2 regions of the Metasolibacillus sp. FSL H7-0170 genome follow, and region 2 is predicted to be linked to the other one. Evidence: riboswitches for the same ligand, from Rfam matches in the RefSeq annotation. Region 2 holds a riboswitch; the other holds the start of a gene.

Region 1 (3,412 bases), 580 kb from region 2:
CACTTGATTTTCCTTATTTACGTATCGGTGTACAGCAAATTCGGCCACATGCCAACCATTTGCGGGAAGCACAAATTTTAAGCTCATTTTTAACAGCCCATCACATCCCACACGAATTAACACTTATGCCTTTCCATGCATCGGCAGACTATTGTGTACAGCATTACGATATTTTTGTTGGTGGTATTGCAATTGGGGATGACAAGCTACTTGGCTGGTTATATGGATTAGACAGCGAGCGCTCTCCTATTAGTGCTTTTTCTAGCAATGCGGAAGTGCAAGCATTGCTCCAGCAAGCAACTATGTGCCAAGATGACAGCCAAGCAATGAATCTGTTATATAAAATAGAAGAACACTTAATTAACACCTTTACGCTAAAATTTTTAGCACATCGCCAACACGTATTTTATATAAGAAAAGACCGTCCATTTTATAATATTCAATTCGATACACATGGCAAAATTGACTATCGCAAAATTTATCAAAAACAAATGTAGCGTCGCAATAACGAGCTTTGCCTCTTTTTGTGTATAAAATATCGAAAATAGCCTATAAATAATCCGATGACAGCCTCCCGCTATATAATTAAATATAGCGGGAGGCTGTCAACAAATATTTTAATAACAAATATTTTAATTATTGTAGCTACCGTCATCGCTCAAAGTCCAAGCCATACGACTAGATAAACGGAAAATGAAAACACCTCTAGACAGCTTGTTCAAACTTAAAGTACAATTTCTAACCGCATCATGTCTACACATTGAATTCCGTTTTCAAAAATCGGCTCATCATAATGCTGGATAAAGAAATCGCGATCTACGCCAACTATGCGAAAGCCACATTTTTGATAAAGCGCAAGCTGGTTAATGCTAGAATTACCTGTGCCTAGCTGAATTGTCTTATATTGTGCCATTTTTGCACTTTCAATCGCATGTAGCACAAGCTGCTTACCTATTCCCTGCCCTTGCCATTGTTCATCTACTGCTACATTGACAAGCTCTACGGTATGTGGTCTTGTTGGTAGCAACACATAAACACCAACTATTTGTCCATCACGCTCTGCCACATAACAGTATCCACGTTTTATATAATCAATTACAATTTCTTCTGATGGATCCGCTAATAAAAGCAAGTCCATCGGTAGTTGTTCATTTGCTGTGAGCATTCGAATCATTTTTATTCACTTCCTTATAAAAAGCCGAGCTTATAGAGCAGCTCGGCTTTTGATTATTTTAATGATAAATAGGTGGACTGCTGCTTGTCAATCCATGTTTTCATCGTGCGGAATAGGAGCAGCGCAACAGTTAATATAATAATCCCTTTAATAATATTGAACGGTAAAATACCAAGTACAATTGTCTCATACATATCAAATGAGCCCCAGCCTAAGAAATAAGTATACATTGGTAAAAACACAAAATAGTTCAGTATACTCATACCAATAGACATCACAAACGTTCCTACTGCTAAACCTACTGCTAAGCCAGGAATCGTCTTGAATTTTTTATAAAAATAATAAGTTGGCAAAATGAATAAAATACCTGTTACAAAATTCGCCATATGTCCTACTGGAACACCTGTTGGGGCTCCTTTAAACAGCCAATCTAAAATATTTTTAATCAATTCTACTACAATACCAGCAACTGGTCCCATTGTAATCGCTGCAATCAACGCTGGTACATCGCTAAAATCAATTTTTAGAAATACTGGAAACCACGGCAGTGGAAAATCGAGCATCATTAATAAAAATGAGATGCTACTTAGCATTGCGATTGTTACAGTTGAACGTAACTTCAAGTTTTGCTTACGCATAAAAAATCTCTCCTCTTTGCTGATTCACTCTTGCAAGAAGAAAGGACAGTCCTATGCCATTCACGAAAAAACCCTTATACAATAAATTGTATAAGGGAGAAATAGGCAAGCTTAAAAAAGTCGTATTACTAATTTCGACCATGCTTAAAAAGCATGTTGCCAAAGCGTTTTTGTCATAAATTTCCGCATTTAAACAAGCCTATATTACCAGACTTTTTTAAAGCAAAATACGACATTTCCGAGAAATGACGACTGCGCCTTCACCTTCTCCCATCCAGACTATACTGTCGGCTTTGGAATCTCACCAAATCCTGCACCGCAAAAGCGGGCTCGCGGGCTTATGAAATACGAAAGCAATGACCTCCAAGTGAATGGTCGGAGATTGCAATTTCAATTACCGCCGGTCGGGAATTACACCCTGCCCCGAAGATGAATCAATATTAAATTTGTTGTTACACCCTCTATTATAAAAGAAACTTTTTAAAAGTAAACCCTTTTGCTTGGAATTCTTTTTATACATACCCTTACCGTTAGAAAAATCTGCGACATCCGCCGCAAATCTAACCAACACGATGTTAGTCACTCCGTCGTTATTTTAATATGGTCTTTTCTTAGATCGAGTTTCAATAATTCAGCAGGTGTTTGGACACCTGCTGAAAGAAGTTAAAAAGATTGAAATAGCCTTTTATAAAGTGAAACTTCAATCAGTAGGGCTTTCCCACAGATTGTTAGTTGAACCAGTCGGGCTTTTACGGGTAGTTGACCTCCCACTTATCCTTCAGCCGATTTTTCACTTAAGTCTGGAAGTGGGCGGTTTACTGCCCGTTAATGCGGGATAAAGTGAAACTTCAATCTGTGGAGGCTTTTCTCCACGGATTGTTAGTTGAACCGGTCGGGCTTTTACGGGCAGTTGACCTCCCACTTATCCTTCAGCCGATTTTTCACTTAAGTCTGGAAGTGGGCGGTTTACTGCCCGTTAATGCGGGATAAAGTGAAACTTCAATCTGTGGAGGCTTTTCTCCACGGATTGTTAGTTGAACCAATCGGGCTTTTACGGGCAGTTGACCTCCCACTTATCCTTCAGCCAATTTTCACTTAAGTCTGGAAGTCGGAGGTTTACTGCTCGTTAATGCGGGATAAATAGTGAACACTTCATCCAAAGCAAGAAGGTGCCTGAAAGCGGCGTATTCGCATGCTATTCAGGTACCTTCTATTATATCGAGTGGTAATTCATTTGGCGCTACAGGGATTGGCTGTGGCTTTGTAAAATCAAAGGTATCCCATGCTGCTTGTATAATATTTTCAAAAACGACTTGTTGATGGAATGCGGCAGCTGTTAGCATAATAGCTTCTAGCATTTGCTTTGCTCGCCTATAATCTAGCACCTCTAAGTCCAATGGCTCTTCAAATTTTACATGGACATTATCTGTGACAGTTACGGTAAAGTTAATCCCCTCAATAATAGCGGATTCATACTGCTCTGTGCTGAATCCAACCATGCCGTAAATCGCCTCGTCTACATGTTCATATATCGCAAGGGGCTGCTGTACATAATATTTTTTCCCTTGTTGTGTAAATAAATAATAGCTATAGTTTTGAT
Region 2 (3,412 bases):
ACAATGGGTAAAGGAAATTGCAAATCAACGAAATGATGCAAACTATACAGTAATCGATATTGCTAATTACAAATTGCCTTTATTAGGTGAGCCGGGGCAGGATGCATCTGGGGCAAAGGGCTGGTCAGAAATTATTGCAAAACAAGATGGGTTTGTATTTATCGTTCAAGAGTACAATCATTCTATTACAGGCGCTTTGAAAAATGCGATTGATTATTTAAGAGTAGAATGGAATAACAAGGCAGCAGGAATTGTCTCCTATGGCTCTGTAGGTGGTGCTCGTGCTGCGGAGCATTTGCGCGGTATTATGGGAGAGCTGTTAGTAGCAGATGTGCGTGTTCATCCAGCTCTTTCATTATTTACAGATTTCGAAAACGGAACAGATTTCAAACCGAAAGATGTTCAGGCAGATTCAGTAAATCAGATGTTAGACCAATTAATTTCATGGTCAAAAGCATTATCTACAATTCGGTAGGTCTGCTATGAGGGGAACGTTAGCGTAATACATTGCTGTTTTTTGAAATATAATCTTTTTATAGAGAAGCGCATGCATTTTCTTCGACTAAAAACATTTTTTAAATCTTTCTTTTAATATTTCATAAAATAAAAAACGTTTCTTTTGATAGACTAGATTTTTTGCATTATTGCTGTATAATTAAAGCCAACATAAATATCACCTTCGGGGTCGGGTGCAAATCCCAATCGGCGGTATAGCCCGCGAGCTTTATTAAGCAGGATTCGGTGAAATTCCGAAGCCGACAGTAACAGTCTGGATGAGAGAAGGTAGGCAAAAAAGCGACATTCGTGTGGCTTTATTTGAAGATGCCTTTTAACGACCCCACATTTCAAAGTGGGGTCTTTTTAATTGAATAAATTCCTTCGGGGTCGGGTGCAAGTCCCAATCGGCGGTATAGCCCGCGAGCTTTATGAAGCAGGATTCGGTGAAATTCCGAAGCCGACAGTAATAGTCTGGATGAGAGAAGGTAGGCAAAAAAGCGACATTCGTGTGGCTTTATTTGAAGATGCCTTTTAACGACCCCGCATTTCAAAGTGGGGTCTTTTTAATTGAATAAATTCCTTCGGGGTCGGGTGCAAGTCCCAATCGGCGGTATAGCCCGCGAGCTTTTTTTAAGCAGGATTCGGTGAAATTCCGGAGCCGACAGTAATAGTCTGGATGAGAGAAGGTAGGCAAAAAAAGCGACATTCGTGTGGCTTTTTTTGAAGATGCCTCTTAACGACCCCACATTTCTAAGTGAGGTCTTTTTAATTGAATAAATACCTTCGGGGTCGGGTGCAAGTCCCAATCGGCGGTATAGCCCGCGAGCTTTATGAAGCAGGATTCGGTGAAATTCCGGAGCCGACAGTAATAGTCTGGATGAGAGAAGGTAGGCGAAAAAAATTAGCTATGGTGCTAGTTTATTTAGTGACGCCTTCTTCGTAAAAGCCCCCTATTTAAGGGGGCTTTTTATTTTTCAAAGGGAGGTGACTGAATGAGTGACGAACAAGTTATGCAATTTGCTTTGAGCTTGGCAAAATCAGGTAGTAATCAAACTTCTCCTAATCCACTTGTTGGGTGTGTTATTACAAAAAATGAGGAGATTATAGGTTTTGGTGCTCATCTTAAATTCGGAGAGGCACACGCGGAAATTAATGCCTTAAAAATTGCAGGTGAGAGAGCGGAGGGTTCGAAGGTTTACGTTACACTTGAGCCATGTAGCCATGTTGGGCAAACAGGTCCATGTGTTGAGGCACTAATTAGAGCGCAGGTTGCACATGTTTTTATTGCGACGCTGGATCCGAACCCACTTGTAGCTGGACGGGGAGTTCGAAGGTTGGAGGAGGCGGGCATTACGGTAAGTATAGGATTATGTGAAGAAGAGGCAAAAGCATTAAATGAAGCATTTTTTTATTATATTTCACATCGTTTACCTTACGTTACATTAAAGCAAGCCATTTCGTTGGACGGTAAAATTACTGCTGAGATAGGGAAGCAAACTGCAATCACGGGTAGGCTTGTTCAAAAGGATGTGCATTATACAAGGTCAACACATGATGCTATTTTAGTAGGCTCAAATACGATTTGCATTGATGACCCAAGCTTAACGAATCGTTGTAGTACCTCAAACAAACAACCGATTCGAATTGTTATTGATCGTGATGGAAAAGTACCAAATTCAGCGAAAGTTTTTAATGATAAAACGGCTCTAACTTGGCTTTTTACAACAAAATCTCGTAAATTAGCAGGTGTTCGTACGTTTGTGATAGAGGATTGTTCCTTGCGAAATGTATTAAGAAAGCTAGCAGATGAAGGGATTATGACTTTATATGTTGAGGCTGGCTGTAAAATGGCGGATGCCTTTTTACAACAGCAATTCGTACAAAAAATGATTATATACATTGCGCCTAAGCTATTAGGAACAAATGCGCTTTCAATGACAACAATTGCTTTGCAAGAAGCGTTTACTTTTACTAAAGTTGAAAAAATTGGTGAAGATATTAAATTAACGATGATGATGAAATGAGGTGTACAGTTGTTTACTGGAATTATTGAAGAGCTTGGTACGATTGAGAAAATGGCAAAAGGGCAGGAATCAATCGCTCTTACAATTGGCGCTAAAAAAGTTATAGTAGATTTGAAAGTTGGCGATAGCATTGCTGTAAATGGAGTATGTTTAACTGTAACAAGCTTTACAAATACGAAATTCACGACAGATGTTATGCCTGAGACGGTCCATGCAACCTCACTATCGCAATTGCAAATAGGTTCCGTTGTTAACTTAGAGCGTGCTATGGCTGCTAATGGGCGTTTTGGGGGGCATTTCGTATCGGGGCATATTGATGAGGTAGGGACTATTTTACGTAAACGTTCGTTCGCGAATGCAGTTTATTTTAATATAAAAACATCTCATGAATCAACTGCACTTTGTATACCACGTGGGTCAATCGCAATTGATGGTATTAGTTTAACAATATTTGATTTACAAAAAGAAATGGTTACGATTTCGATTATTCCACATACATTTAATCAGACAACACTTGGATTTAAACGTGAAGGTGACCTAGTCAATATAGAAACAGATTTATTAGGAAAATACATTGCCAAGCAGCTACAAACAAAATCAACAACGTTAACGGAGGATTTTTTACAACAAAATGGATTTTAAAGGCGGGATAATATTATGTTTAATACGATAGAAGAGGCAATTGCTGACTTAAAGCAGGGGAAAGTGATTATTGTTGTAGATGATGAGAATCGTGAGAATGAAGGCGATTTTGTTGCATTAGCTGAATATGCCACGCCCGATGTGGTTAATTTTATGGCAACGTATGGAAAAGGGTTAATTTGTACACCGATTGATTTACAAATAGCGCAAACTCTTCAGCTTGAGCCAATGGTTACAAATAATACGGA

What was found. A riboswitch is a leader RNA that binds a small molecule or an ion and turns the genes downstream of it on or off. The one in region 2 is predicted to bind FMN.
Region 1: it holds a riboswitch for FMN, as region 2 does, so the genes downstream of both, MHH70_RS05660 (ECF transporter S component) here and ribD (bifunctional diaminohydroxyphosphoribosylaminopyrimidine deaminase/5-amino-6-(5-phosphoribosylamino)uracil reductase RibD) in region 2, are expected to answer to the same signal.

What each region holds. Positions count from the first base shown of each region.
Region 1 is NZ_CP151964.1:1,180,612-1,184,023, forward strand. Features, by position in the region: gene MHH70_RS05650 (ABC transporter substrate-binding protein) at 1-497, shown strand, start outside; gene MHH70_RS05655 (GNAT family N-acetyltransferase) at 725-1,174, opposite strand; gene MHH70_RS05660 (ECF transporter S component) at 1,228-1,812, opposite strand; FMN riboswitch at 2,071-2,247, opposite strand; gene MHH70_RS05665 (hypothetical protein) at 3,012-3,412, opposite strand, start outside.
Region 2 is NZ_CP151964.1:604,380-607,791, reverse strand. Features, by position in the region: gene MHH70_RS02770 (NADPH-dependent FMN reductase) at 1-475, shown strand, start outside; FMN riboswitch at 672-789, shown strand; FMN riboswitch at 872-989, shown strand; FMN riboswitch at 1,072-1,190, shown strand; FMN riboswitch at 1,274-1,391, shown strand; gene ribD (bifunctional diaminohydroxyphosphoribosylaminopyrimidine deaminase/5-amino-6-(5-phosphoribosylamino)uracil reductase RibD) at 1,491-2,522, shown strand; gene ribE (riboflavin synthase) at 2,532-3,164, shown strand; gene MHH70_RS02755 (bifunctional 3,4-dihydroxy-2-butanone-4-phosphate synthase/GTP cyclohydrolase II) at 3,180-3,412, shown strand, end outside.